4 regions of the Enterobacter sp. DVT3837 genome follow, and region 1 is predicted to be linked to each of the others. Evidence: predicted binding sites of a transcription regulator. Region 1 holds the regulator's gene; each other region holds the start of a gene.

Region 1 (7,859 bases):
GGCGTTTTAATTCGTCAAAGAGGAATAATCTATGCGTACGTTCAGTGGCAAACGTAGTGCGCTGGCGCTGGCTATTGCCGGTGTGACAGCAATGTCGGGCCTGGTGATTGCACCAGAGGCGAAGGCAGCAGGTTTTATTGATGATTCAACCCTCACGGGGGGGATTTACTACTGGCAGCGTGAACGTGACCGTAAAGACGTCACTGAAGACAAATACAAAACCAACCTTTCTCACTCAACCTGGAACGCCAATCTGGATTTCCAGTCTGGTTATGCTGCCGATATGTTCGGTCTGGATATTGCTGCATTCACGGCAATTGAAATGGCGGAAAACGGCGACAGCGCCCACCCGAACGAAATCGCATTCTCCTCCAGTAATAAAGCCTATAAAGAAGACTGGTCCGGAGATAAAAGCGGTATCAGCCTGTATAAGGCAGCAGCGAAATTCAAATACGGCCCGGTATGGGCGCGCGGTGGTTATATTCAGCCAACCGGTCAGACATTGTTAGCACCACACTGGAGCTTTATGCCGGGTACTTACCAGGGTGCGGAAGCGGGTGCCAACTTTGATTACGGTGATGCAGGTGCGTTGAGCTTCTCCTATATGTGGACCAACGAGTACAAAGCACCATGGCACATTGAAATGGACAAGTTCTACCAGAACGATAAGAAAACCAAAGTAGATTATCTCCATTCACTGGGTGCTAAATACGACTTTAAAAACGACCTGGTACTTGAGGCGGCATTTGGCCAGGCTCAAGGTTACATCGATCAGTACTTTGCCAAGGCCAGCTATAAATTTGATATCGCGGGTAGCCCGCTGAGCACCAGCTACCAGTTCTACGGTACGCGCGACAAAGTCAGTAATGGTGGCGTCAATGATATCTATGACGGCACCGCGTGGTTGCAGGCACTCACCTTCGGCTACAAAGTCGGACAGGTTGATTTGCGTCTGGAAGGCACATGGGTGAAAGCGGAAGGGCAGCAGGGGTACTTCCTGCAGCGTATGACCCCAACCTATGCATCGTCTAACGGTCGTCTTGATATCTGGTGGGATAACCGCTCTGACTTCAACGCCGACGGCGAAAAAGCGGTGTTCTTCGGCGCGATGTATGATCTGAAAAACTGGAACCTGCCAGGCTGGGCGGTGGGTGCATCTTACGCTTATGCCTGGGATGCAAAACCTGCAGATATGGCTACACCGGACGCTTACTACGATCCAAACTATCGCCTGAAAGAGTCTTCTTACAGCCTGGATGCTATCTACACCCTGCAGGACGGCCGCGCGAAAGGCACGATGTTCAAACTGCACTTCACCCAGTATGACAACCACTCCGACATTCCGAGCTACGCAGGCGGTTACGGCAACATCTTCCAGGATGAGCGTGACGTGAAATTCATGGTTATCGCTCCATTCACTATCTTCTAATGGAGACAGAACATGATGAAAAACATCGTAATCGTCGCGTTGCTGGCTGCGGGGCTGGCGGGGTGTGCGCAGGAGCAGGCACCGAAAGAGGACTCGCGTCTTAAAGAGGCGTATAGCGCCTGCATTAACACAGCGGAAGGTTCACCGGAGAAGATCGAAGCCTGTCAGAGCGTGCTGAATGTGCTGAAGAAAGAGAAGGCACATGAGCAGTTCGCCACACAGGAAAACGTTCGCGTGATGGATTACCAGGCCTGTATTCAGGCACGTAAAACCGGAAACGATCAGGAAGTGGCGAAGCGTTGCGACCAGATCTGGAAAGAGATTCGCACTAACAACAGCAAATAATTCTCTGTCATCATGCCCGGTAGCACAACGCTACCGGGCTTTTTTGCGTCAAATAACAGGCAAAAAAAAGCCAACCTCGCGGCTGGCTCAGAGTATGAAAGCTTGAGTTATTTAGCGTCGTGCGCGTGATCGTCTTCGCGGCAATCACCTTCAGCACAGTGACCATACAGGTACAGGCTGTGGTTGGTCAGGCGGATGCCATGACGAGCCGCGATTTCACGCTGGCGCGCTTCGATGGAGTCATCGCTAAATTCAATGACCTTGCCACAGTCGAGGCAGATCAGGTGATCGTGGTGCTGTTGCTGGGTCAGTTCGAATACAGATTTACCGCCTTCGAAATTATGACGGGTAACAATGCCCGCGTCATCAAACTGGTTCAGCACGCGATAGACGGTAGCGAGCCCAATTTCTTCGCCCATGTCAATAAGACGTTTATAAAGGTCTTCCGCACTGACATGGTGATTGTCTGGACCCTGAAGCACTTCAAGGATTTTTAACCGAGGAAGCGTAACTTTCAGGCCAGCCTTCTTTAATGCGGTATTGTTGTCAGTCATGCGGAATCTGTCCTGTTACTAAACGATTCACTTCTGTAGGAAGTGACAGAAAATGCACCTTGGGTAATGCGTCTCATTATAGAACTGCCATGTCTAAATGAAAACAGCAAGTCTCAGGCAAAATATGCTTATAAAAATGGGGTATCACCAACAAACTTGCTCAATGGAAACCACATTTTTCAGGGAGACATTGTACAGGTCTGGGCGAAAAAGTTAAAAGATTGTAGCAATTAATTTAATCGGTTTGACCTGGGGCGTGGCGCAACCGCAGTTGCGCCACGATAAAAATCAGGCGTTCAGAATATCATCCAGGTGCAGTTCTTCACGGATCTGCTTAACCCACTTCTCAACACGCTCTGCGGTCAGTTCAGGCTGGCGGTCTTCGTCGATGGCCAGACCCACGAAATGATCGTCATCAGCCAGGCCTTTAGAGGCTTCGAAGTGGTAACCCGCCGTTGGCCAGTGGCCTACGATAACCGCGCCATTTGGCTCAATGATGTCGCGGATGGTACCCAGCGCATCACAGAAATATTCTGCGTAGTCTTCCTGATCGCCACAGCCAAACAGGGCAACCAGCTTGCCGTTGAAATCAACTTCTTCCAGCGTCGGGAAGAAATCATCCCAGTCACACTGGGCTTCACCGTAGTACCAGGTTGGAATACCCAGCAGCAGAATGTCATAGCCTTCGAGATCTTCTTTGCTGCTCTTGGCGATGTCATGCACATCAGCAACGTCTTTACCGAGCTGTTTTTGAATGTTTTTTGCGATATTTTCGGTATTGCCGGTATCACTGCCGAAGAAAATGCCGATGATTGCCATGAGTAAAATAACCTCTTGAAACTTAATAGTATGGTGGCGCAATTAGGCCACGGATAAGGGCAATAATAGCAGAACTGGCAACCCTGCGGAAACAGCTATCGCGCAGGACTGCACTCTGTGCTACATGAAAAGGGCGATAAAGGGGATTTTCAGACTTATGCCTGGCTGCGTAACGTCTCAAGCTGGACGAGCAACATCTCTTCAATGAGTTCGCTGCGGCTGATATTTCGCGCGTCAGCCAGCTCGTTAAGCGCATCGACGGCGTCGGCGTTGAGCTTCAGTTCGACACGCTTAAGCCCACGATTTTTATCGCGTTTAAGCTGATTGCGTTTATTGATACGCAGCTGTTCATCGCGCGAAAGCGGATTCGTTTTCGGTCGTCCCGGGCGACGCTCATTCGCGAACAGATCTAGTGTCGTACGGTCCGTTTGTTCTTTGGCCATGATTCTGAGACTTCGGGGGAAACACGCCGCCCTGCTAATGCCCGGGCGATAAGCGCGCCATCATACATCACCAAAAACGGCACGCCAACGACTGGAAGCCTGCAGCCTTCCAGTCGCTCTCTTTTTAATCAATTTGCAGTATCAGCAAGATAGCGGCGAATGGCGCGCAATACGGCGTCAGGTTTTTCCGCGTGAACCCAGTGTCCGGCCCCGGCGATAACATGGGCGCGAGCCTGCGGGAATTGCGCCAGCAATGCGTCGCGGTACGCGTCGGTGACGTAAGGCGAGTTACCGCCACGAATAAAGAGGGTAGGGTGTGGCCAGGCAGGTACCGTTTCCCAGCCTACGATATTGTTGTACTGCTCCCAGAGCACCGGCACGTTAAAACGCCATTGTCCGTCAACAAATGACTTCAGCAGGAACTGCACGACACCTTCTTCATCAAGATGCTCACGCATGACGGCAGCCGCTTGTTGACGCGTTGTAGCACCAGCCTCTGTTACCGCGTTGATCGCCGCGAAAATTTCGTCATGGCGTCGAACGTCGTAATCCACCGGAGCAACATCGATTACCACCAGACCCTGAATTCTCTCAGGTGCCAGCGCCGTCAGGGCCATTACCGCTTTGCCGCCCATTGAATGCCCGATGAGGGTGACCTTTTGCAGGTTGTTGGCATCCAGCGTATCCAGCAGATCCTGCGCCATTGCCGCGTAGGTCATCTCTTCTGAGCGCCCTGAAAGACCGTGATTGCGCATGTCGACTTGCAAAATGTCGTGATCGCTAACCAGATCGCGCGCCAGCACGCCCAGGTTATCCAGGCTGCCAAAAAGTCCGTGAACCAGTACGATGGGAGAATTATTGTTCGGCGATTGTGCAGTTTGCGCTCGGGTATTCAATTTCATGGCAAAGTTCTTTTTTTACGTATGTCAGGTTAGGGTATCATGTTGACCATTCTGCCGCCCGGCTGCAAGGTTCCAGTTTAATCTGACTTTTGCCGCCAACCTGGTTTGACGCTATCCGCTGTTGGGATTTGACCTTATAATCCCAATGACTTGTATTCAGATAAGATATCGCACTGGATTAAGATGAAAACAATCGAAGTTGATGACGAACTCTATCAGTATATTGCCAGCCAGACGCGGCATATCGGGGAGAGTGCGTCCGACATTTTACGGCGCATGCTTAAAATTTCCGCCGCTTCACAGCCTGTCACCCCAGTTACCAAAGATGTCGTGTCTCAGCCGAGCGTTGTTGCACAAGCAAAACCTGCCGTGACACCGGCAAAAGATAAAGTACGGGCGATGCGCGAGCTGCTGCTGTCCGATGAATATGCGGAGCAAAAAAAGGCGGTTAACCGCTTTATGCTGGTGCTGTCTACACTCTACTCACTGGATAACAAAGCGTTTGCTGAAGCGACCGAGTCGCTGCACGGTCGTACTCGCGTCTATTTCGCGGGTGACGAGCAAACGCTGCTGCAAAATGGCAATCAAACCAAACCCAAACATGTCCCTGGCACTCCGTACTGGGTGATCACCAATACCAATACGGGCCGCAAGTGCAGCATGATTGAACACATCATGCAGTCTATGCAGTTCCCGGCGGAATTGATTGAAAAGGTTTGCGGTACAATTTAACCCTTGCATCAGAAGGACCCGGTAATGGCAAATCACAGCCGTGCAGGCCAACCTGCACAACAAAGCGATTTGATTAATGTCGCTCAGCTGACCGCGCAGTATTACGTTCTGAAGCCGGTTGTGGGCAATGCAGAACACGCCGTGAAGTTTGGTACATCTGGTCACCGCGGTAGCGCGGCGCGCCATAGCTTTAACGAACCGCACATTCTGGCCATTGCTCAGGCCATTGCGGAAGAGCGCGCCAAAAATGGCGTTACCGGTCCATGCTATGTGGGAAAAGATACCCATGCTTTGTCTGAGCCGGCATTCATTTCTGTCCTGGAAGTGCTGGCCGCAAACGGCGTTGATGTGATTATTCAGGAGAATAACGGATTCACGCCAACGCCTGCGGTGTCTAACGCCATTCTTGTGCACAACAAGAAAGGGGGCGCGCTGGCTGACGGGATCGTTATCACGCCATCCCACAACCCGCCGGAAGATGGTGGTATCAAATACAACCCGCCTAATGGCGGCCCGGCTGATACTAACGTCACCAAAGTGGTGGAAGATCGTGCTAACGCCCTGTTAGCCGATGGCCTGAAAGGTGTGAAGCGTATTTCTCTGGATGCTGCGATGGCATCTGGTCATGTGAAAGAGCTGGATCTGGTGCAGCCGTTTATTGAAGGGCTGGCGGATATCGTCGACATGGCGGCGATTCAGAAAGCCGGTCTGAAGCTGGGTGTGGATCCGCTCGGTGGCTCCGGTATTGAATACTGGAAACGCATTGCTGAGCATTACAAGCTGGATCTGACCATCGTGAACGATCACGTCGATCAGACCTTCCGCTTCATGCACCTGGATAAAGACGGCGCAATCCGTATGGACTGCTCCTCTGAATGTGCGATGGCGGGCCTGCTGGCGCTGCGCGACAAATTCGATCTGGCATTTGCCAACGACCCGGATTACGACCGTCATGGTATCGTCACCCCGGCAGGGCTGATGAACCCGAACCATTACCTGGCGGTCGCGATTAACTACCTGTTCCAGCACCGTCCGCAGTGGGGCAAAGAGGTTGCTGTGGGCAAAACGCTGGTCTCCTCTGCGATGATCGACCGCGTGGTCGACGCGCTGGGCCGCAAGCTGGTGGAAGTGCCGGTGGGCTTCAAATGGTTCGTTGACGGTCTGCACGACGGCAGCTTCGGCTTCGGCGGTGAAGAGAGCGCGGGCGCGTCCTTCCTGCGCTTCGACGGCACGCCGTGGTCAACTGACAAAGACGGCATCATTATGTGCCTGCTGGCGGCGGAAATTACCGCTGTCACCGGTAAAAACCCGCAGGAACACTACAATGAGCTGGCTGCACGCTTTGGTGCACCAAGCTATAACCGTATTCAGGCATCGGCGACTTCAGCTCAGAAAGCCGCCCTGTCCAAACTCTCTCCGGAGATGGTCAGTGCGAGCACGCTGGCTGGCGACCCGATAACTGCACGCCTGACGGCTGCACCGGGTAATGGAGCCTCTATTGGTGGCCTGAAAGTGATGACTGAAAACGGCTGGTTCGCCGCGCGTCCATCCGGTACCGAAGATGCGTACAAGATCTATTGCGAAAGCTTCCTCGGCGCTGAACATCGTCAGCAGATTGAGAAAGAAGCGGTAGAGATTGTCAGTGAAGTGTTGAAAAACGCGTAAGAATGAAAAAGGGAGCCGAATGGCTCCCTTTTTTTTAGCTGTGCTTATTCTTTAACTCGAACCGTGGTGACACCAGACCGTACAGCGTCCAGCCCATAAAGGTGACCATTGCGCCGTAAAGCATCGCTTCCTGGCCGGATGAGTAGAGCGCATAGAAGCTGTAGATTGCCCCAATCAGCGCCACGATATTGGCCGCCCGCGCTTTGCGTGGATCCACCTTCGCCACCTTCTGAATAATCACCAGCGCCGCCATCGACAGAATATACGGAATGATGTTCGTCACGACCGCCAGGTTAACCAGCACGTTGAACTGGCTGTTCAGCGACGGGCTAATGGTCATCAGCGATAATCCACTCTGGAAGATGACAATCGCCAGCATGCCCTGCACCGGTGCATCCGCTTTGGTGACGCGGGAGAAGATTTTCGGGAAGTACCCTTCGTCAGCCGAGGATTTAAAGACCTGAGCGATGGTGAACTGCCAGCCGAGGAGTGAACCGCAGCAGGACATCACCATCAGGCCCATGATCACTTTCCCGACTTCTGGCGTGAACATCTGCGCAAAGGCCAGACCAAACGGCGCCGTAGAGTTAGCCAGATCCATGTTTGGCACAATCCCGGCAATCACGTTAGTCGAGACGATATAGATCACCGCCGCGCCCAGCGTTCCGCCGAGGACTGCAATCGGCACGTTCTTCTCAGGGTTCTCAACCACTTCCGCATTCGCGCAGGCAGATTCCAGACCGAGGAAGGCCCAAAGCGTCATGGCAATGGAAGAACCCACTGCGGTAAAGAACGGTACATGGTGAGGGTTCCAGGAGTTCGCGTACAAGGTCGGGCTGAACCAGAACCAGCCGATGATGCACAGGCCAACAACCGGGATAATCACGCCCCAGACGGTGATGCTGCTGAGCTGTCCGGTGATACGCGCGCCGCCAAAGTTAGCCACGGTGCAGATCCACAGCACACCGAT
Region 2 (7,859 bases), 2.0 Mb from region 1:
GATACGTTCAGCGGGATATGGCCCACTCCGTCGGTGCTGACCATGACGCGTGGCTCATTGCCGTAGCTGCGACGGTGCAGGGCAAACCCTTTCGCCGTCCCGGTAAACGATCCGTTCCAGCTGGCGCTCATTGAGTTGTACTCATTCGCCTTATAGCTGCCCGAGACGTTGAGATCCCCCAGCGAAGAATAGTGCTGATAGTTTCCGCTGAACTGTGCGCCCGCATCGGCTTTTTCGCTCTCGGTGCCTGCAGAGACGCACCAGGTATTGTTCCGGTCAGAGGTATCGTACCAGGAGACGCTCTGGCTCAGGCTGTCGCCGTTGCGAAGATCGTAGTTCAGGCGATGGTCAGGATCGAGCGGCACGCTCAGCGAGAGATAAAACTGGTTGTCGTCCTCTTCATCATCTTCGTAGTGGGTTCTGCTCAACGACAGGGTCAGGCCAAGGTTTTTCCAGCGGCCAAGGTCGAAGTTATAGCCTGCGGTGACGCTGCCGGTCGTGGAAGGCGAGTCGTCCCACCATGTTTGGCGCAGCATGCTTAGATAAAGGTTTAGCGAGAGGGCCGATATGTACTGACTGGCGGTGACGCTGAGAGTCTGTTTTTCCGTCTGGCTGTCGCTGTAGTCGTCATCCAGATAGCGCGCATAGCTCAGGAACTGACGGTCCGAGTATCGGTAGCTCGCCAGCGTAAGCTGGCTACCGGTGGTGTCGAATCGTTTACTGTAGTTAAAACGGTAGCTGTAGCCCGTCTGCGGATCCTCACCCGGCAGCTGGCTGGTGGCCCGGGTGATATCAAACGAGAGCGCCCCCAGATACGCCATGTTTTGTCCCAGCCCGGCGGCCAGGGCGCGGTAGTGGTCACCATCGGCCAGCGTTCCGCCATAGAGTGAGGTTTGCGACAGCATGCCCCAGGAAAACTCGCCGCTCATGAAGGTGCTGTCCTCAACGTCATGCGATGCGTCCTTTCGCGGCTTGCCTGCTGCCAGCTTGTAGCGAACCTGGCCCTGACGCGTCAGGAAGGGAACGGATTCGGCAGAGACCTGGAACGTACTCACCCGGCCATCCTCTTCCGTTACCTTCACGTCGAGCGTGCCCTGCACCGACTGGTTGAGATCCTGAATGATGAACGGGCCCGGCGGGACTTTTGTTTGATAGATGACCCTGTCGGCGAGGCTTACGGTGACCGTCGCGTTGGTTTGGGCAATGCCGGAGATTTGTGGCGCATAGCCGCGCAGTGACCACGGCAGCATGCGCTCATCGCTGATAAGCGACGCGCCGGTGTAGGTGAAGGCGTCGAAGATCGACGACTGGAAATCCGTTTCGCCGAGCGTCAGCTTTGCGCCCATGGTGGGCAGGGGGCGGAACATATAAACGCGCGAGAAGCGCCCGTTATGCTCTGAACCGCCGTCCGCGTGCGTCTGGTTGTATTGATAATCGCTGCGCAGCCGCCAGGCGCCGACGTTCGCGCCCGCCGTGCCGTAAGTGTTGGCATTATCTGAACTGCTGCCGCTGTTGGGCTGGTAGTGGCTGGCAAAAAGATTGTAGTCCAGCAGGACGCCCGCCACGCCGTTATCCCAGGTTGACGGGGGCATCCAGTCGGCAGAACGGTACTGCAACCACGCCTGGGGAATGGACACGTTTAGCGTCTGGCTTACTTGTTCAAAGGTAAAATGAACGTCCGGCAGCGGGGCGAAGTCTATACAGCCCTCTTTTTCAGTTAGCGATTCCCGTATTTTATCCTGTAGGCCGAACGTGTCGGCCAGCTCGGCGGGAATACAGACCTGGACTGCATCATTCACTTTTTTCCACATTAACTGCCAGCCGTTTGCTAAGGGGATGTCATTAATCGAAACCGTAACAAAATAACGTCCGGGGACGACGGAGGCGCGATCTTTAAACTGTGTTAAATCGACGCTGTTGCGCTGATCTTTATCGATGGCATTAATATTAAATTCGGTACCAGAGGCGACTTTCGTCATTAACAGGGCGGTAATGATGATTATGCATGTTGATTTATGTTTCATCATCCTGTTGCTCAAGGTAAATATAAAATGCCGACTGGCATAATGAGCCAGTCGGTAGATAACGAGGTAAATTTGAATTATTTATACGCCAGAACATAGTTTGCGGTGGCTTCAACCTGACCCGGCGTTGCCGTTTTGCCGCTCAGTATTTCCATCTGCGCCTTAAAGTGCAGCGTCTGGGTGGCGGAGCCTGCCAGCAGGGTAACTTCACTGGCGCTACCCAGGGTGATGTTCGCTTCCGCATTATCCAGCAGGCGGACGCCCACGTTCTGCGCGCCGTTGGCATACGTGTTGGTCATCAGACTGGTATCCGTTGTATCCGTGGCGGAGCTGGTGAACGTGACGTCAACCTTGGTGATTGGGGTATCGGTTTCATCGCCTGGATCGTCCAGCTGGCAGTTTTCCAGGTTGATATCTACCGCCACGGGTGACGATTTTTTATTGGCATTAATAACTGCGGTCGTAATTTCACCCAAATCGACTTCTTTATCAACGCTGTCTGGTGCAATATTGCATGGTGCATCAATCACCACACCTTTGAATTTGATCTTACCGGAACCTTGTTCTGCAGCAAACGCCGACCCAGAAATAAGCGTGGCCATTGCCACGGCTAAAAGTGCTTTTTTTCCTGTAAACATGAAAATATCCTTTTTCAGTTGAATTCATATCCTGAATATTAATCAGAATATTGCCAGGGAAGTATACCGATCTCCGACGAGGCAATGCGATTAACCAAGCTTAAAAATCATTGTAGATCTAATTAAAATATAAATGCGGGTTATTGTAAGTGGATGAATTTCAAGAAGTGTAAATTATAATGCCGGATGCATTGTTTAATGTTATTACGCACAATAATGTTCAGTAAAAAACTTTATTTTTTTATAAGGAAGGATGCGGGACGTATATTCCGTAAAAAGTTATTTCTTTAACAAATAATAGGCACCTCCGTTTCAGGAGGCGCCCGTCACGTCAGCCAATGCCTGCGGCCTGAAGTAAGACCAGACTTAACCCCATCACCGACATCCCGCACAGGACGCCATAGCTTGGGTTGTTGTTTGGATCGATCTCTTTTGCCAGCGGCATCAGCTCGTCAACCGACAGCGCAACCATAATCCCCGCAACCGCGGCCATAATGGCAGCCATGACTACCGGCGAAACCAGGCTACCGAGGATGAGCCAGGCCAGCACGCCGCCAAGAATTTCCGCCATGCCGGATATCCCGGCCCAGAAGATTGCCGTGCGCTTTGAGCTCGTGGCGGCATAGACCGGACCGGCCACCGCGAGTCCTTCAGGAATATTGTGCAACGCCACCGCCAGGGCGATGCCGAGGCCCATTTCCAGGTTACTGCTGGCGGTGACATACGTCGCCACGCCTTCCGGGAAGTTGTGCAGGCTTATGCCGAGCGTCAGCAAAATGGCGGTGCGCTTAATGTTGCGCGGCGCGGGCGCTACGTTTTTTTGCATTAAGTCCTGAGGGTGCGCGTGGGGCAACATGCGGTCGAGCGCGAAATATCCCAGCAGGCCAACGACAAACATGCCGTAGCCCAGCAGCGGAGACATACCTTCTGTTCCCAACGCGGCAGGCAGCATCTCCATCAGGGAGATGAGTAGCATGATCCCGGCTGCAAAGCCCAGTGAGAAGGCCAATACGCGATTAGAGGGTTTCTGACCAAGAACACCGAGGATCGCACCGATGAAGGTCGCAGCGCCCGCAAGTATCGTCAGGATCAAAGGTACTGACATTCATTACTCCTTTTGATAATGATTCTCATTAATATAAATGATTATTTGTCAGCAAAGCGAGCAGAGTGGCTCTGCTTTACATATTCCTTACATTCAAATTTCCTGATGATGATCTTCACGCTTATCAGCGTTCATCTTTGCCGGATTGCGCGTAATGTAGCACCATTAAATTGACACCTTCTGTAAGGATATCATCATGACTTCTTCCCGTATGCCAGCCCTGTTTTTAGGCCACGGCAGCCCAATGAACGTTCTGGAAGACAACGTCTATACCCGCGCATGGCGTAGCCTGGGCGAGACGCTGCCGCGTCCAAAAGCGATTGTGGTGGTATCCGCGCACTGGTTCACCCGGGGCACGGGCGTGACCGCCATGGAAGCGCCTAAGACCATTCATGATTTTGGCGGCTTCCCGCAGGCGCTGTATGACACGCACTATCCGGCCCCCGGCTCGCCTGAGCTGGCACAAAGGCTGGTGGAACTGCTGGCGCCTGTTCCGGTGGCGCTGGATAAAGAAGCCTGGGGTTTTGACCATGGCTCCTGGGGCGTACTGATTAAAATGTATCCTGATGCAGATATCCCGATGGTGCAGTTGAGCATCGACAGCACCAAACCGGCCGCCTGGCATCTGGAGATGGGTCGTAAGCTTGCAACCCTGCGTGATGAAGGCATCATGCTGGTGGCGAGCGGTAACGTGGTTCACAACCTGCGAACGGCACGCTGGCACGGCGAGAACACGCCCTATCCGTGGGCGACCTCTTTTAATGATTACGTCAAAGCGAATCTGACCTGGCAAGGCCCTGCTGAGGAGCATCCGTTAGTGAACTATCTGGATCACGAAGGCGGTTCGCTCTCTAACCCGACGCCGGAACACTTCCTGCCGCTATTGTACGTTCTTGGTGCGTGGGATGGTCAGGAGCCGGTTACGATCCCGGTCGACGGTATTGAGATGGGGAGCCTGAGTATGCTTTCGGTGCAGGTGGGGTAATAAAAGCAAAACGGCAACCTCAGGTTGCCGTTTTTAGTGTTTGCACCCTCTCTCTGTGGGAGAGGGGCTGGGTGAGGGCATCAGGCCGCGGTCTATTCAACAAAAATATGCGGATAGAATCGTGATAGATCCTGCGTGATCAGGGCGCGATCTTCGCGGATGCCAATCCCGGCTGGCTGATCGTTGATGAGCCAGCTGCCAATCAGCGTGTAGCTGTCGCCAAATTTCGGCAGTTGATAAAATTCCTGGACGATCATCCCTTCTTCGCCGTAAGGCCCTTCAACCGCTTCCAGCGTTTTGCCGTTTTCGATAATCGACACGTTCGCCCCTTCACGGGAGAAGATCGGCTTCACGACGTATTTCTCCATTTGCGGATAATCATCTTCCGCAAAATACGCAGGCAGCAGGTTAGGATGGTTCGGGAACATTTCCCACAGCAACGGCAGCAGGGCTTTGTTGGAGATAATGCTCTTCCATGCGGGTTCCAGCCAGCGTACGCCTGCATCTTCCAGCTTGGTGGAGAACATTTCGCGCAACATATATTCCCACGGGTAGAGCTTGAACAGGTTGCTAATCACCTGATCCTGCAGGTCGGTAAACTGACCTTTCTCACCCAGGCCGATATCTTCGATATAGAGGAATTCGGTTGCTACTTCCGCTTCGGCGGCGCAGTCCTGCAGATACTGAACCGTCCCGCGATCTTCTTCCGTGTCGCGGCAACAGGCGAGGTGCAGCAGGTTGAAGCCAAATTGTTCGCGCAGCTCGGCAAAACGCTCTATCAGCTTTTCCTGCAGGCTGTTGAACTGATCGCTTCCTTCCGGCAGGTTTCCGGCATTGGCCTGGTCTTCCAGCCAGATCCACTGGAAGAACGCCGCTTCGTATAAAGAAGTGGGCGTGTCGGCGTTATTTTCAAGAAGCTTAGGTTCACCCACGCCGTCCCATGCCAGGTCAAGGCGAGAGTAAAGCGAAGGCTGATTCGTTTTCCACGACTGACGGACAAAGCTCCAGGTGTGCTTTGGAATGCGGAATTTTGCCATCAGCTCGTCGCTGTCGATGACTTTATCCACCACCTTGAGGCACATCTGATGCAGCTCGGCCGTCACTTCTTCCAGTTTCTCAACCTGGGCGAGCGTGAGTTTGTAATAGGCATCTTCACACCAGTACGGCTCGCCGTACATGGTGTGGAAGTTAAAACCGTATTCGGTGGCTTTTTCGCGCCAGTCCGGGCGCTCGGTGATACTGACTCGCTCCATGATCAGCCGCCCATTGAGCGAGTAGAGGAGCCTGTCGCGCTACGCTGCATGCTGGTCTGCTTCGCTACGGATTCACCAAACCCGCCACGGGTGATGGTGCTGGTGGTCGCAGGCTTCGGCGCCATCGCCGTTTTCGGGACGGTCACAGTGCGGCCTGGGGTTGCTGCGCCGTAGCCTTTGCCGCTGGCGTCGGTGTATTGACCATAAGCCGGGCTGGCCGGGTTTTTCGAGCTAAACAGCGGTTGCTGCTGATAACCCGCACCGCCACCCATCAGACGGCCCATCATATAACCTGCCATCAGCGGCATCCAGAAACTGCCGCTGGACTGCGCCTGTGCCTGATTTTCCGGGGCAGTGCCCGCCTGAGCAGGCGTCTGCTGGCACTGACCTTCACCGAACTCTGCCACACAGTCTGCGCGTGAAGCATATTTCGGTGCGGTACGTTCTGCTTCTTTCAGGGCGTTGTTATAAGCAGTCTTACATTCAGCGGCGTTACCGGTTGCCGTTGAGCAGTCTTCCGCATTTTGATACAGCGAAACCGTTTCATCGGTTTTCTCACAACCTGCCAGCATAAAGACAGCCGTCACTGCCAGCGCAACAGGGGTGAGGTGACGCGCGTTCCAGCTTTTGCGGAACGAAGCGTGATTTATGGATTTTGTCCGTTTCATCTTTGTCTTCCAGGACCCAGTGGTAATAACGCTCAGGATAGAGGATGAGTGGTTGAAAATGAAGCGAAGAGGGGTGGAATCAGGGGGATCTTTACGTTGGCTTACGTTCGGGTGTGATTCAGATGCGCCCTCTCCCCGTGGGAGAGGGCCTGATGACAATCTTAGTTACGGAACGGGTTATTACCTTTGCTGGCGGACGTGGTCGTACGCGCGGCGGCAGGCTGTGCAGCAGGGGCGCTGCTGTTAGCGTTGAAGTTATCAACGGCGGCAACCTGATCAGGGTTCTCAGGTGCCACGCTGTCCGGCGACGTTGAGACCGGTTTGCCCAGTGCACTGTTCAGCATCTGCAGGTCTTGCTCGTTCAGCGTACCCAGAGCCTGTTTGATGTTCAACTGGTTAATCAGGTACTGGTAACGTGCGCTGGAGAGCTGTTGTTTCGCGTTGTACAGCGTGGTGGTTGCGTCCAGCACGTCAACGATAGTACGTGTACCTACGGAGTAACCCGCTTCCATCGCATCCAGGGAGCTCTGTGCAGACACCACGGCTTGTTTATACGCGTTGATGCTGCTGATAGAGGCGTTCACGTTGTTGAAAGAAGAACGTACGGTCTGCACCACGTTGCGGTGAGCACTTTCCAGCTGCTCGCTCGCGCCAACAAAGTTGTACTGCGCCTGTTTCACCTGCGAGTTGACCTGGCCGCCCTGATACAGTGGCAGGGAGAAGTTCAGACCCACTTTGTTCTGACCCATATTGCTGTCGTCATACTGGGCTGAGTTCGTTTTGGAGCCGCTGTAGGTCGTATCTGAAATACCGGTAGATGCACTGAGGCTCAGGGTAGGCAGGTGGCCATCCTGTGCCTGACGAATCTGTTCGCGGGCCAGATCCTGGCTCAGACGCGCCTGCAGCAAGGTCAGGTTACGGTTTTCCGCTTCTTTCAACAGGGCGTTGACCGCCTGCGGTTTATCCGTTTTGAAGCTGTCCACGTTCAGAGACGCCAGCTCAGGGTAGTAATTCCCGGTGACCTGACGCAGTGATTCCAGCGCGTTGTCGAGGTTGTTACGCGCGGTCACTTCGTTGGCCAGTACGCTGTCGTACTGTGAACGGGCGTTCTGCACGTCAGTGATCGCAACCAGACCTACGTTGAAACGCTGCGTGGTTTGATCTAACTGGCGGTAAATGGCCTGTT
Region 3 (7,859 bases), on a different contig from region 1:
TAACGGTTAAGCTCATTTGGACTAAACAGATGCTTGCTGTTGTAAAGCGTGAGTGACCAGAACCCTTTTACAGGAGGAAGTTCGCCTTTTGCGAAGGTTACCGTGTAGTCATGGGCTCCGGAAAGCTGTACGTTTGCGGCATCATTGTCGGTGTAGAAATACTGGGTTTCGTTCGGTTTGTTATCGAACATATTCGATTTGGAGGTGCCGGTTCGGTTGTAGTAGTCCACACCGAACTCGGCGTTATTTTTAGAACGGTTCCAGCCATTGCCGGCAGGTACGCCGTTATTCTTCCATTTAAAGAATTCTGCAATAACCGTTTTATCCGTCTCGATGGCTGTTTCATCCATCCATTTGCGCACCTCAGGGTTTTTCTTCCCGGCCTCTACCAGATGGCGGTACTGAGCGTACATGGCCTCTTCGCCAGGCAGTGGCGGCACTTTTTCCAGCACATTTGCGAATTGATCAAAGAATTTCTCAGGCACCACCCAGCGCGTCTCGCCTGCGCGGCTTTGTTGAATAAATCGAACTTTTGCTGAGTTGAAGGATCAGATCACGCATCCTCCCGACAACACAGACCATTCCGTGGCAAAGCAAAAGTTCAGAATCACCAACTGGTCCACCTACAACAAAGCTCTCATCAACCGTGGCTCCCTCACTTTCTGGCTGGATGATGAGGCGATTCAGGCCTGGTATGAGTCGGCAACGCCTTCATCACGAGGAAGGCCCCAGCGCTATTCTGATCTCGCCATCACCACCGTTCTGGTGATTAAACGCGTATTCCGGCTGACCCTGCGGGCTGCGCAGGGTTTTATTGATTCCATTTTTGCCCTGATGAACGTTCCGTTGCGCTGCCCGGATTACACCAGTGTCAGTAAGCGGGCAAAGTCGGTTAATGTCAGTTTCAAAACGTCCACCCGGGGTGAAATCGCACACCTGGTGATTGATTCCACCGGGCTGAAGGTCTTTGGTGAAGGCGAATGGAAAGTCAGAAAGCACGGCAAAGAGCGCCGTCGTATCTGGCGAAAGTTGCATCTTGCTGTTGACAGCAACACACATGAAGTTGTCTGTGCAGACCTGTCGCTGAATAACGTCACGGACTCAGAAGCCTTCCCGGGCCTTATCCGGCAGACTCACAGAAAAATCAGGGCAGCCGCGGCAGACGGGGCTTACGATACCCGGCTCTGTCACGATGAACTGCGCCGCAAAAAAATCAGCGCGCTTATTCCTCCCCGAAAAGGAGCAGGTTACTGGCCCGGTGAGTACGCAGACCGCAACCGTGCCGTTGCTAATCAGCGGCTGAGCGGAAGCAATGCACGGTGGAAATGGACAACGGAATATAACCGTCGCTCGATAGCGGAAACGGCAATGTACAGAATGAAGCAGTTGTTGGGAGATTCACTGACGCTGCGTGACTACGATGGTCAGGTAGCGGAAGCTATGGCCATGGTGCGTGCGTTGAACAGGATGACAAAGGCTGGGATGCCAGAAAGCGTGCGTATTGCCTGAAAATCCAGCCAGCTACAGGGTCGTTCGCACGAAATCTTATTTATTCAACAAAGCCTTAATGACTGTGTGTTGATTTAGATTTCGATTGTTCTAACAAAAAACAATGGTGTATGCATAATAAATTTAAATCATTGAAAGATGAACCGAGAATTTATGAGAATGTATATGTCAATACGTATTCCTTCCCGAAGGAAATACTATGTTAGTGTTCACTGAGTTTTTTCAATTGGGGGTTAAGCAATATCGCGGGCCTCGTGCCCGCGTATTGTTTATAAATCTGAAATCACCGACTGAATTTCTTTCAACTCTCTGATGTTTTCCTGAATCCGCGTAAGCGCAGTCTCTGCCTTATCAGGACATAAGGGGTTTTATCAAAGGGTAAACATACCCCTATGGTAGCTGGTAGTTTCCCCTTAACCCCCGTTTTTAACCCACTTCAGGCAGCATTCCCGCTGCAATCAAAACCTGCACCAGAATAATCACCACGCCACAGCCAAGCACGATACACAGCAGCGGTTTTCCCCCCGCCACGCGATACCCTTGCTGAGGATGTTGCTGACGGCTCTTCCATGCCAGCAGGGAAGGGAGCAACAGGGCAAGGATCGACAGTGCCACCCCCGCGTAACCCAGCGCCATCACAAACCCGCGTGGGTAAAACAGCGCAAAGGCCAGCGGTGGCAGGAAGGTGATTGCGCCCGTCTGCAACCGTCCAGCCGCGGTATTGCGACGCTGGAACAGGTCAGCCAGGTAATCAAACAGGCCCAGCGCAACACCCAGGAACGACGTGGCCAGTGCCAGGTCGGCAAACAGGTGTACCGCCAGTTCCACATGTGGGGAGGTCACAACCTCGCGCAGTGCCAGCAGAAAACCATTCAGGCCGGCGTGTTGCGCCATCAGTCCAATAAAGGTCGAAGAGTCAATGCTGCCCAGCGTCACCAGTTGCCAGAAAATATAGGCAATCAGGGGGATTGCGCTGCCGATAACAAAGACACGGCGCAGCTTGCGAATATCGCCGTTCATATAGCTGACAATGCTCGGCACGCTGCCGTGAAAACCAAACGAAGTGAAAATGACCGGGATCGCGGAAAGCGCCAGCCCTTTTTCCAGCGGCAGCGTCAGCAGGTTGACCTTGTGTACATGCGGCGCGAGCAGTACCAGCATCACAATCAGGAACAGAATTTTGGCGCTGAACAGAAAACGGTTAAACAGATCGACCAGCGATGTCCCCACGCAGACCACGCCACCGCCAATGAGCGCAAAGAAAATGGCGCCGGTTGCCGGGGTAATATCGGAGCCGAACCAGTCATTGACGCTGGAGGCGATGAGCTCCCCGGCGCCGCTAATATAGGCGGCAGTCAGAGCGTACATCAGGAACATCATGCTAAAGCCGGTTATCCACTGACCGTAGCGTCCCAGATAGCGTGCTGCAAGAGAACCCAGACCGGTGTCGGCTGGCACATGCTGATACACCTCAAGCAACAATAGTGCGGTGTAGCACATTAACGCCCAGAGCATGCCAAGTAGCAGCAAGGTCATCCCAAACCCCACGCCTGCGGCTGCCAGGGGCATTGCCAGCATTCCTGCTCCAATCGTCGTTCCGGCGACGATAAAAATACTTCCCAGGGTTCTGTTTTTCACGCTTTCCTCTACAACGATTCGTAATCGCGACAAAATCTGCGGCGCAGAGTAAGGGAAAAGCGGTAACTCGTCAAATCACCGTTACAAGTAGTGTAATGAAATGTTTACGAAATCGAGCGCTCTGCGATCATGCATGGGGCGTCATCCAGACGTAACGTTAATAAGGGGAACAGGAAATACAATGAGGGTTTTGATGCAGGGAATGTAAGTAAAAAAACGCGGCACCGATTTTCGGCACCGCGCTGGAATTAATTTTGCGTATCGAGGGTAGAAAGTTCTTTATCAATAAAGTAAAGACCTTCACCAGATTTACCCACCAGAGATAATTTATCCAGGACGGATTTAAACAGCTTCTCTTCTTCGTGCTGTTCAGCTACATACCATTGCAGGAAGTTAAAGGTTGGATAATCCTGGCTGGTCATTGCCGCATGAACCAGTTCGTTAATTTTCTGTGTGATTAATTGTTCGTGCTCGTAGGTCGCGCGGAACAGTTCATCGAGAGATGTGTACTCAGCAAACGGTGATGCCACGTTCTCAATGCGCGGCAGGGCGCCGGTATCTGTCAGATAATCAAACAGACGTTGCATATGGGTCATCTCTTCCTGAGCGTGACGACGCAAAAACGCAGCCGCGCCTTCGAAACTGTGGAAGCTGCACCAGGCGCTCATCTGCTGGTAGAGCAGGGACGAAAAAAGCTCAAGGTTCATTTGTGCATTGAGCTTGTCGATCATTTCAGTTTTCAGCATAGTGGCGCTCCCGGTTATTATTTCTGATTCACAATGAGCGATACTATAATTTGTTATTTAATTATTTGCAAAACGTAAAATTTTTATTTCTTTATTTAAAATACGAATGGGAATAAAACGCATTGACGATTTTTGTATTTATTAATGAGAATTATTTTTGTTCGTAATGAAATAAACTGCCAGCAAACACTGGCAGTCCTGATTAATACCACGGATTATTTGACTTAGGGTTAACGGCAAAACCCATACATTTATACTGGATAGTCACGCTCTCGTTCAGACACAGAGAGCCGCTAATCAGCGTGCAGGTTTTGATGGGCTGGCCATAGGCAGAGGCGGTGGCATACCCCATGCTCTGACACGCTTTTACCGCCGTACCGTTATTCACATACTCATCAGAATACGCATTTTGTAGCGCCGCCTGGCCGTAGTCGAGGCGGACTATGCCGTTGGGCGCGTCGAGACTACTGACCTCAGCCTGGCGGTTAATGCTACACCCCGCGAGCAGCAGGATCGTGCCAGCTACGATGACTCTTTTCATGGTTCGCTCTGAATGGATGGAAATACGTTATCGTACCTGCAGATGTTTGCTGCAATGCCTGGAATAGCCGGACAATCTGCCCTCTCTCTTTGCAACGGGATGGAATTGAATGTAATCCGCATCCGGTACATTTAATATTGGCGGTTTTTTTGTACCTGTACGTGACGAAGGGGAGATAAAAGAGCCTGCGTTTTGCTACTATGGCGGCCTTTAAATAAGGAGAAAGCCCCCATGTCTCAAAACCTGAGTGCCGATCAGGAACTGGTCTCTGACGTTGTCGCCTGTCAGCTGGTTATCAAACAAATCCTTGATGTCCTGGACGTTATTGCGCCGGTTGAAGTGCGCGAGAAGATGTCTACTCAGCTGAAAAACATTGATTTCGCCAGTCATCCGGCAGCGGCTGATCCGGTTACGCTTCGTGCCATCCAAAAAGCCATTGCGCTGATTGAGCTGCGATTCACGCCGCAGAGTGAGTCTCACTGAAGAGTGGAAATGGGCGACAGTATTTGTCGCCCTTCAATGCCATCAGAAGAACGTCTGGACCAGCAGGTAGCTTGCCGCGCACGCGCAACTTACACCAATCAGCCCTGGCAGAATAAAGCTGTGGTTGATGATAAATTTGCCGATGCGGGTCGTTCCTGAACGGTCAAAACCGATACAGGCCAAATCACTTGGGTAGGTCGGCAGGACAAAATAGCCGTATGACGCCGGGAAAAAGGCGATCAGCATTTTCGGCTCAATACCCAACATCAGGCCCATGGGCGCAACGGCCGTCAGCGCTGCGGCCTGGCTGTTCACCAGCTTCGACACCAGAAACAGTACAATGGCATACGTCCACGGGTGGCTTTTCACAACGCCTTCCAGCGCCAGTTTTAACTCGTCAAGATGCGCCTGGAAAAAGGTATCACTCATCCACGCCACGCCGAACACCGAGAAGATCGCCACCATTCCGGCTTTGAATACCGCACCGTTAGAAATAGCAGAGGCATTGACCTTGCAGGCCATCAGCATTACGGCGCCTGCAATTAACATCATCATCTGAATGACAAGGTTCATCGACAGCGCCGTCATTTTGCCTTTCAGCTCAAAGGCGGGGCGTAATTCCGGGAATGCGCCCAGCAGCACCACTACGGCAATACCGGCAAAGAAAATCCACGTGGACCAGTAGGCTTGTTTTGGAAAACGTTGATTCATTAACGTCTCTGTTCCGCCATAGATAAACTCGCGCTGCTTTGGATCTTTAAGCTTCTCCTGAAAATCCATGTCGTCGGCCAGATCTTTCCCGCGCCGCAAACTCCACAGGGCAGCGATGACTACACCGAAAAGTGAAGCAGGAACTGACACTGCAAGTATTTCAAGGATGCCCCACGCATGGCCAATTCCATGCTGAGCGCCCAGGATGGACACCAGCGATACAACGGCAACGGAAACCGGTGATGCCGTAATCGCCATCTGCGAGGCCACGGATGCTACCGCCATTGGACGTTCCGGGCGGATCCCTTTTTTCAGGGCGATATCTGCAATGATCGGGAACATGGTGTAGACCACATGCCCGGTGCCACACAGAAAAGTCAGCATCCAGGTAGTAAAGGGGGCGAGAAGTGTGATGTGCTGCGGGTGTTTACGCAGAAGGCGCTCTGCAAATTGCATCATGACATTGAGACCGCCTGCGGTCTGCAGAGTAGCAGCACAACCAATCACCGCGAGGATGGTCAACATGACGTCAACCGGGGGCTTGCCAGGTTGCAGCCCAAAAACAAAACACAAAATAAAAAGCCCAATACCGCTTATTAACCCCAGCCCCATACCGCCGAAACGTGTACCTGTCAGCAGGCAGAGGAGAATGACAACAAACTCGATGGTGATCATGATGCTCCCTCGTCAATGATTATGTAATTAAATAAATCATTACATGTTGTGTGGATAATCATTGGGAGCAAGATCTGATTTGTTAAATTTCAGCAAAAGCAGAAGGTTGGCGGTGAGATGGGGAACCTGCGCCCGGACGGGAGCAGGTTAAAAGGGATCAGTGATGTTGCACCGTCACAATGCCGAGCAGGTGACGGTCAGTTTGTTCCGGGCATAACCCTGCCTGTCGCGCATTGCGCAGTTCATCCGCCAGTATCTTCAGCAGCATGCCGTCCTGCTGCTGTTCTTTGTCCATGTCGCGTAAGAATTTAAGGGTGGTAGTGTCTTGCTGCGCTTTGGCTTCATCGGCCAGTTTACTGAGAGTGGTGCAACGTTGCTCATACTCTTCAAGCGTTTTCTGGAACAGTTCTTCCAGGGAGGAGTAGTCATCGTTAATGGTATCAAGGGCTTTAACAACAGGATTGGCGCCAACGGCCTTCATGAAGTTAAAGACGCGCATCATGTGCGTGACGTTACTTTGTGCCTGAGTACGGAAGAATGTTGCTGAACCCGTAAGACTGTTCTCAGCACACCACGCACTTAAGTGAAGGTGCAGATTGGACGCATAGAACTCAAGGTTCATCTGCGCATTTAGTTTTTGCATCATCGTTGGGGTAGCCATACTCATATCCTTATTGACTGTGGGACGAGATGTCCGCTGCTTAACCTGAGCGTCAGGCATTGACGAAGAACTCGCAGATATACAATTTCCGCAGTTTCTAAAATCGATCTAAAATTCACTTCCTGTGTTCGATATAAATAAGCATACCCTTGTCTCCGGGGTAAGAAAACTCCTAAACACCTTATTTTTACCATACATTACAAAAATTAAAATACTACAAATTTGCAAATGGATTTTCATAAGGTAAATATAGCATAAACCATTGATAATTAATTGTTATTTTAATTTGTCGCATGCTAATGTTCTTCCGTAAATATTAAGTCGGAATAATGCTCTGAGAAAAAATGAAATACAGATTATTCATTGCGAATATATGATACGCGGGAAAAATTGCGCTAAATCAATTTCTGCAGAATAACAGTCTGATGTGGTTCCCGTGCATTTGTGATGAAACGCTGTTTGATCTTTTTTTTCGTTGGTTGCCATTTTTCCCAGCGGACGGTGTCAGGGATTTCTTAGCTAATCTTATGGATAATTCTGCTTAACCCTCTTTCATTTGTCTGACAAATCCTGCCTTTTTTATGTCATTTATCGCTGAATTTATGTACGCAATTACTGTAATTCTGCGGTGTGATGGGGCTCTCTTATGGATGATTAATTTCCCGCTAAAACTATCACCAGCAATAACGCTTATGACGAGGTAAGCGCTAATGCCTTGTTTTAAGTCCGATTAAATAAGAAGCACGCACATATTCCCTACAGAAAAGAATGCTAAAGCTGGAGTTTACCATGCACAAATTTACTAAAGCGCTGGCGGCCATCGGTCTGGCTGCCGTTATGTCACAATCCGCTATCGCTGAGAATTTAAAACTCGGTTTTTTGGTAAAACAGCCCG
Region 4 (7,859 bases), 1.4 Mb from region 1:
CCGACCGGAGCAAACGGTACGGCAGACAGTGACAACACTGCGCCGCTACAGGCACGGATCAGCGTGGTACGGTTTTTAAATGCGGGTACCACTAAGGCCAGTAATATGGCCGGGAACACCGCATCCAGCCCGATGGTTTCTGGATCTGGCAGAAGTTTACCGACCATGGCACCCAGCAGCGCTCCCAGCGGCCAGATAATCGCCACACCTAAACCACATAACCAGTAGGCAGCTTTACGCTGTTCGGGCGTTTTTTGCGACAGGCCAAACACCACGCTTTCATCGTTCATGATGTGACAGCCCAAAAAACTCAAACCACGTTTGCCGACCAGTTCACGCACCGTGACGCCAAACGGCACATGGCGGGCGTTCACCAGCAACCCGGCAGCCGCAGCCGCCAGAGGGTTACCCCCGCTCGCGACAATGCCGATAAACATAAATTCGGACGCGCCCGCGAGTACGGTAATGGAAAGCACAAACGGTACCCAAACAGGAAAACCGTAGGCTATCGCCAGCGAGCCGTATGACATCCCGACCACACCTACGGCGAGACAAACCAGGATGATTGCTTTTATCGTGTCGCCTTTCAGGCAAGAGAAATGATGCTTCATACAATTTTAGCCATATCGAACGTGTATCCATTATAATGAACGCAACAGAACAGTTTTTCAAGACGAACGATTCGTTCGATTTATAGAACAAGAGGCCGTTATATGACGCAGCCAATTAGCGTAATCGCCAAAAGTCTGTTGCGAGAACGCCAGCGAACCGGACTTTCACTGGCGGAAATTGCCCGCCGTGCCGGGATCGCTAAATCCACGTTGTCCCAGCTGGAGTCTGGCAATGGCAACCCTAGCCTGGAAACGCTGTGGTCGCTTTGCGTGGCGCTGGATATTCCTTTCGCCCGTTTACTGGAACCACAACAGCCGACCACGCAGGTGATTCGCCGCGGTGAAGGGACCAAAGTGGTCGCCGGGCAGGCTAACTATGAAGCCATTTTACTGGCGGCGTGTCCACCGGGCGCGCGTCGCGATGTTTACCTTCTGATGACCCAACCGGGTGCAGATCGACTCTCTCAGCCGCATTCGCCTGGCTCGGTAGAGCATATTATCGTGACGCAGGGGCGGGCACTGGTCGGCCTGATTGACGCGGCGGAAGAGCTGAATGCGGGGGATTACATCTGCTATCCCGCCGATCGTCCGCACATCTTTAAAGCTCTGGAGCCAGACACGTATGCGCTGCTGGTGGCGGAACAGAATTAAAGCGCTGGGCAATTTGTGTTAACTCAATGATAGAAATAACAATTTCTCCATTTCCTAAAAGCAAATAACCTTATAAAAATTACGGCATTGATAATCATTTTCAATATCATTTAATTAACTATAATGAACCAACTGCTTACGCGGCATTAACAGCTGTGCCGCCCGACAATAATGGAGAGGATTATGAGTTATACACTGCCATCCCTGCCGTATGCCTACGACGCACTGGAACCGCATTTCGACAAGCAGACGATGGAAATCCATCATACTAAACACCACCAGACCTATGTGAACAACGCGAATGCGGCGCTGGAAAGCCTGCCAGAGTTCGCTAACCTGTCTGCTGAAGAGCTGATCACCAAACTGGATCAACTGCCAGCGGACAAGAAAACCGTACTGCGTAACAACGCAGGTGGTCATGCGAACCACAGCCTGTTCTGGAAAGGCCTGAAAACCGGTACCACCCTGCAGGGTGACCTGAAAGCGGCGATCGAGCGCGACTTCGGTTCAGTTGACAACTTCAAAGCAGAATTCGAAAAAGCGGCTGCAACGCGTTTTGGTTCTGGCTGGGCGTGGCTGGTACTGAAAGGTGACAAACTGGCGGTAGTTTCAACGGCTAACCAGGATTCCCCTCTGATGGGTGAAGCAATTTCTGGTGCATCCGGTTTCCCAATCGTGGGTCTGGACGTATGGGAACATGCTTACTACCTGAAATTCCAGAACCGTCGCCCGGACTACATCAAAGCATTCTGGGACGTTGTTAACTGGGACGAAGCCGCTGCACGTTTTGCTGCTAAAAAATAATCCCTGATATCGGCATCACCGGTTAATTCATAAATGAAGCCTGGTTAATTTCACCAGGCTTTTTTAATTGTTTCCTCTCAGCGTATCAGATTATTTTTACTTAAATTCTAATTAAGAAAATATCAGCACTCGAGGTTTATCTGTATGAATATAATTTGACCTGAAAAATATTCTGGCTGACAGTTGCTAACGCTTTTGTTCTCACCCTTTTCAGGTCAATGTCCATGCATGTTAATAAAAGGCTAACAATATGTTTGCAGGTGTTTTTTGGTAATGACTCCAACTTACTGATAGTGTTTTATGTTCAGATAATGCCCGATGACCTTGTCATGCAGCTCCACCGATTTTGAGAACGACAGTGACTTCCGTCCCAGCCTTGCCAGATGTTGTCTCAGATTCAGGTTATGCCGCTCAATTCGCTGAGTGTAACGCTTGCTGATTACGTGCAGCTTTCCCTTCAGGCGGGATTCATACAGCGGCCAGCCATCCGTCATCCATACCACGACCTCAAAGGCCGACAGCAGGCTCAGAAGACGCTCCAGTGTGGCCAGAGTGCGTTCACCGAAGACGTGCGCCACAACCGTCCTCCGTATCCTGTCATACGCGTAAAACAGCCAGCGCTGACGTGATTTAGCACCGACGTAGCCCCACTGTTCGTCCATTTCCGCGCAGACGATGACGTCACTGCCCGGCTGTATGCGCGAGGTTACCGACTGCGGCCTGAGTTTTTTAAGTGACGTAAAATCGTGTTGAGGCCAACGCCCATAATGCGGGCGGTTGCCCGGCATCCAACACCATTCATGGCCATATCAATGATTTTCTGGTGCGTACCGGGTTGAGAAGCGGTGTAAGTGAACTGCAGTTGCCATGTTTTACGGCAGTGAGAGCAGAGATAGCGCTGATGTCCGGCAGTACTTTTACCGTTACGCACCACGCCTTCAGTAGCTGAGCAGGAGGGACAACTGATGGAGATGGAAGCCACGGGAGCACCTCAAAAACACCATCGTACACTAAATCAGTAAGTTGGCACCATTACCTGTTTTTTTACCTGCACTTCACGTTTTGTAATGCATTCTTGTTCTCGTTTCCCGCGCATGCCGAAACAAATCGGAACGTAGAAATCAATACAAAAAGTGGTGAAAATAATACTACAAAAGTAAAAGATACGCCATCAGATACCCGCGATAGTGATAAAGATATAGCCGGGGTGCTTTCTGGTGCTGGCTCATTATTAAGCCAGGATAATAAAAGTGACGGGTAATGACTCCAACTTACTGATAGTGTTTTATGTTCAGATAATGCCCGATGACCTTGTCATGCAGCTCCACCGATTTTGAGAACGACAGTGACTTCCGTCCCAGCCTTGCCAGATGTTGTCTCAGATTCAGGTTATGCCGCTCAATTCGCTGAGTGTAACGCTTGCTGATTACGTGCAGCTTTCCCTTCAGGCGGGATTCATACAGCGGCCAGCCATCCGTCATCCATACCACGACCTCAAAGGCCGACAGCAGGCTCAGAAGACGCTCCAGTGTGGCCAGAGTGCGTTCACCGAAGACGTGCGCCACAACCGTCCTCCGTATCCTGTCATACGCGTAAAACAGCCAGCGCTGACGTGATTTAGCACCGACGTAGCCCCACTGTTCGTCCATTTCCGCGCAGACGATGACGTCACTGCCCGGCTGTATGCGCGAGGTTACCGACTGCGGCCTGAGTTTTTTAAGTGACGTAAAATCGTGTTGAGGCCAACGCCCATAATGCGGGCGGTTGCCCGGCATCCAACACCATTCATGGCCATATCAATGATTTTCTGGTGCGTACCGGGTTGAGAAGCGGTGTAAGTGAACTGCAGTTGCCATGTTTTACGGCAGTGAGAGCAGAGATAGCGCTGATGTCCGGCAGTACTTTTACCGTTACGCACCACGCCTTCAGTAGCTGAGCAGGAGGGACAACTGATGGAGATGGAAGCCACGGGAGCACCTCAAAAACACCATCGTACACTAAATCAGTAAGTTGGCACCATTACCAAAGTGACGCTATTATAAATTCCTTGATTAATAGCGGTTCAAGTAAAGCCACTAATGAAATTCAACAGTGGTTGCAGCAATTTGGCACGGCCAGAGTGAATATTGGTCTTGATCAGAACTTTTCGCTGGAGAGTGCGAATCTGGATCTGCTGCTCCCGCTGTATGATGATAAAGGCGCCAATTTATTATTCACGCAACTGGGTGGGCGACGCGAAGACGATCGTAACATCTTCAACGCCGGCCTTGGCTATCGCTACTTTGCTGATAGCTGGATGTGGGGGGTGAACGCCTTCTATGATCAGCAAGTATCCGGCAATACGCACCAGCGAATGGGTATCGGTGGCGAATTAGGTTGGGACTACTTGAAGCTCAGTGCCAACGGTTATAAACGCCTTTCCGGGTGGAAAACATCTTCAACACATCAGGATTACGAAGAGCGCGTCGCAGATGGCTATGATGTGCGTACAGAGGGGTATTTACCCGTTTATCCTCAGCTCGGCGCAAAACTGGTCTGGGAACAATATTATGGCGACGATGTTGCCTTGTTTGGTGACGACGATGATGACCGCCAAAAAAATCCTTATGCTGTTACTGCTGGAATTAACTTTACCCCATTCCCCCTTCTTTCATTTGGTCTTAACCAAAAAATGGGTAAGGGTGATCACAATGATACACAGGTTGAATTTAATGTTAACTGGATGCCGGGTGTACCCATTGCAACACAGCTAGACTCCGAAAAAGTCAAAGAGCGCCGCACATTACTTGGCAGTCGAATGGATCTGGTTAATCGTAACAATAACATTGTGCTGGAATACCGTAAGCAGGATCTTATTTCGCTCTCGCTTCCTGAGCGTATTGAAGGCGTTGAATCGAAAACAGTGCCTGTTACTGTGAACGTTAAGACAAAATACCCTGTCGATCATATTGTCTGGCAAGACGAAAATCTGGTTAAAAATGGCGGGAAAATTAGCGAGAAAAATGGCGCCTGGTTTGTTGTATTACCGCATTATGAGCAAAACGGTGCTGAGAAAAATATGTATGTGGTAGCCGCAACGGCTTATGACAATCGAGGAAATAAATCTGATACCGCGCATATGACCGTGGCGGTGAATGGATTTGACGTCACTCAGGTCACTTCTGATACCACTTCCGAAAATACGCATTTGCCAGCCGATGGCGTGAGTACCACACAAGTCATGGTGACGATAACATCCGGTGGCGGGCAGAAAATTACGGGGCTTGCCAGCCATCTGAGCAGCCAGTTGCTCCGCGTGTCCGCACGGAAAAAGACGGTGGGTACCGACCTGGTTAGCGAGAAAATGACGGCGTTTCGGGAACAGTCCGCAGGGGTGTATGTGAGTACATTCACCAGCGGAAGTGTGCCGGGGGATGTGACAATCCAGCCGTTGTACGATACGACGAAGCTGAATAAAACCGTGGTCACTCTTGATGCAACAGACGACTCTCAACACTTTGACCATCTGGAGGCGTCAAAAAATACGGCACTGGCGAACGGTCAGGATGCGATTATGCTGACGGCGCATGTGGTTAATGCGGCGAATGAACCGGTACAAGGTGCGAAGGTTAAATGGCAGGGGGATAACTCGCATGCCGTTTTCTCTGCTGCGCAAAGCACCAGCGATGCGCAAGGTAATGCGACGGTATCGGTCACCAGTCACGATGTACTTAGTCTGACGGTTAACGCGCAACTGGAAAATGGCGAATCGATTACAGGCCCTGCGCTGCAATTCACCGCTGATGCCGATTCCGCCGTCGTGACGCATCTTGAAGCGGATAAGACCGTCGCCAAAGCGGATAATCAGGATACGATCACGCTTACAGCGGTGGTGACTGATGACAGTCAGCATCCGCTGGTTAATCAGCCTGTGCAATGGGCGATAGACTCTGCAAATACGTCGGTACATCTCGCGGATAAACAGAGCAACACCAATGAACAAGGGGTGGCGACGATCTCGATCGCCTCGGCTAAAGCCGGGCAGGGAATTGTTTCCGCCACTGCCGGCAATAGCGAGAGCGTCACCTCTGACAAACTCACCTTTGTTGCCGATAGCGAAAGCGCAACCCTTGGAACTATCACGGCCAGTAAAACCAGTGCGCTGGCGAACGGGCAGGATACGATTTCACTTGAAGTTAAAGTGGAAGATGCCAACAAAAACCCGGTGAAGGGTGCAAAAGTCGATTGGTCTACGGGCAGCGCGACCGCCCACCTTTCCGGGACATCTACTGAAACTAACACTCTCGGGATAGCGACCATTGAAGTCACTTCAGCAAGCATTGAAACGCTTGAAGTGACGGCGACGATGGGCGGACAAACGCAGACATCTCCTGCACTTAATTTTACCGTGGATAGCACAACGGCAGTGGTGAAAACGCTGAATGTCGATAAATCTCAGGCGACAGCGAATAACAATGATCGTATTACGCTGACGGCGGAAGTTGTTGATGCTAACGATCATCCGGTTCCTGCATCAACGTTGCAGTGGTCCATTGTTCAGGGGCAAGGCACATTGAGCGCATCACAGAATGCGACAAATGAGTCAGGTATGGGGTCAGTGACACTCACCGCCACGCAGCAGGGAACCGTTATCGTATCGGTGAATACTGCGACGGGAACTGCGGTGAACTCACCTGAATTGGTGTTTGTAGCCGATACGGCCACTGGCAAGGTTTCGCAGGTGACCACGGATAAAACACTCGCGATGGCCGATGGCAAAGACAAGGTGACTTATACCGCAACCGTGACGGATGCGAATGGCAATCCGCTTCAGGGAATGGATGTAAACTGGAGCGTCACACCTTCTTCCGCGAAACTGTCTTTAGCAACGTCACAGACAGGTGCAGACGGCACTGCGTCAGTAAGTGTGACGACGCTGAAAGCCGGGGACGTAAGCCTCACCGCGCAGGCTGGAACAGGATCCGCCTGGAATGCGCCGGTGGTGACTTTCACTGCTGATAGCACGACAGCGCAGATTGGCGATCTGTCGGTGAGCAAAGCGACTGCGATGGCTAACGGCGTGGACAGCATCACGTTCACTGGCGTGGTAACGGATAAAAACGGTAATCCAGTGAGTGGCGAGACGGCGGCCTGGTCTGTGGTGCCAGCGACAGGTGTGCTTTCCTCGACAACGAGTGAGTCTGATGCCCAGGGAAATGTCTCGGTTACCCTGAAATCAGACCAGGTCGCGGACTATCGTGTGAAAGCGGTTGTTAATGGGCATGAAGAAACATCTGACAGCGTGTCGTTTACGATCGATTCTTCTACGGCAGCGATCCGTTCACTGGTTGCAGATAAAACCAGCGATATCAGCGCAGGAAGCGAGCAAGTCACATTAACGGCAACGGTTATGGATGATTACAATCATCCTGTCGCAGATGCTCCGGTTGTATGGTCTGGTGATAACGCGAGTGGCATATTCAGTGAAACCAGCACAACGACAGATAGTGAGGGTAAAACGTCCGTTACCTACAGTAGCACGCTGGCAACATCGACCATAGTGATGGCTAAGAGCAGTAATAATAGCGAAAAAACAGTGCAACTCACTATTGTTCCCGATCTTCAGAGCGCAATACCCGTAACGGTTGTGGCAGATAAATCCAGCGCTGCAGCCAATGGCGAGGATCAAATCGCATTAACTGCAACAGTAAAAGATCGGTACGGTAACGCGGTCAGTCAGGCCAATGTGGGATGGCAGGTAACGCCTGCGGGGAATTATCAGTTATCCGCCGCGGAGCAGGTGACTGATGATGC

What was found. Region 1 encodes Fur, which represses iron uptake genes when iron is present. Its sites were predicted from a motif close to ATAATAATGAGAACNACTATCAA; they were not measured.
Region 2: the regulator Fur is predicted to act here: its motif matches at 3,780-3,802, upstream of zupT (zinc transporter ZupT).
Region 3: the regulator Fur is predicted to act here: its motif matches at 4,032-4,054, upstream of ftnA (non-heme ferritin).
Region 4: the regulator Fur is predicted to act here: its motif matches at 1,350-1,372, upstream of sodA (superoxide dismutase [Mn]).

The regions. Positions count from the first base shown of each region.
Region 1 covers NZ_JBWDLA010000001.1:142,911-150,769, reverse strand. The annotation lists gene chiP (chitoporin ChiP) at 32-1,429, shown strand; gene chiQ (ChiQ/YbfN family lipoprotein) at 1,445-1,774, shown strand; gene fur (ferric iron uptake transcriptional regulator) at 1,882-2,328, opposite strand; gene fldA (flavodoxin FldA) at 2,617-3,147, opposite strand; gene ybfE (LexA regulated protein) at 3,303-3,590, opposite strand; gene ybfF (esterase) at 3,719-4,492, opposite strand; gene seqA (replication initiation negative regulator SeqA) at 4,676-5,224, shown strand; gene pgm (phosphoglucomutase (alpha-D-glucose-1,6-bisphosphate-dependent)) at 5,249-6,889, shown strand; gene potE (putrescine-ornithine antiporter) at 6,924-7,859, opposite strand, start outside.
Region 2 covers NZ_JBWDLA010000001.1:2,152,690-2,160,548, forward strand. The annotation lists gene AC0XWG_RS10555 (fimbria/pilus outer membrane usher protein) at 1-2,027, opposite strand, end outside; gene AC0XWG_RS10560 (fimbrial protein) at 2,102-2,662, opposite strand; gene zupT (zinc transporter ZupT) at 2,994-3,767, opposite strand; gene ygiD (4,5-DOPA-extradiol-dioxygenase) at 3,964-4,752, shown strand; gene AC0XWG_RS10575 (glutathionylspermidine synthase family protein) at 4,845-6,005, opposite strand; gene AC0XWG_RS10580 (DUF1190 family protein) at 6,008-6,673, opposite strand; gene tolC (outer membrane channel protein TolC) at 6,835-7,859, opposite strand, start outside.
Region 3 covers NZ_JBWDLA010000002.1:295,770-303,628, forward strand. The annotation lists partial or broken gene AC0XWG_RS16300 (DUF1214 domain-containing protein) at 1-506, opposite strand, end outside; gene AC0XWG_RS16305 (IS5 family transposase) at 541-1,509, shown strand; gene tyrP (tyrosine transporter TyrP) at 1,936-3,147, opposite strand; gene ftnA (non-heme ferritin) at 3,396-3,893, opposite strand; gene yecR (YecR family lipoprotein) at 4,096-4,434, opposite strand; gene AC0XWG_RS16325 (DUF2766 family protein) at 4,666-4,917, shown strand; gene AC0XWG_RS16330 (anaerobic C4-dicarboxylate transporter) at 4,960-6,303, opposite strand; gene AC0XWG_RS16335 (non-heme ferritin-like protein) at 6,461-6,964, opposite strand; gene araF (arabinose ABC transporter substrate-binding protein AraF) at 7,754-7,859, shown strand, end outside.
Region 4 covers NZ_JBWDLA010000001.1:1,525,314-1,533,172, forward strand. The annotation lists gene AC0XWG_RS07380 (AzlC family ABC transporter permease) at 1-611, opposite strand, end outside; gene AC0XWG_RS07385 (helix-turn-helix domain-containing protein) at 714-1,262, shown strand; gene sodA (superoxide dismutase [Mn]) at 1,446-2,066, shown strand; one part of gene AC0XWG_RS07395 (IS1 family transposase) at 2,351-2,799, opposite strand; one part of gene AC0XWG_RS07395 (IS1 family transposase) at 2,799-3,048, opposite strand; one part of gene AC0XWG_RS07400 (IS1 family transposase) at 3,338-3,786, opposite strand; one part of gene AC0XWG_RS07400 (IS1 family transposase) at 3,786-4,035, opposite strand; gene AC0XWG_RS07405 (Ig-like domain-containing protein) at 4,114-7,859, shown strand, end outside.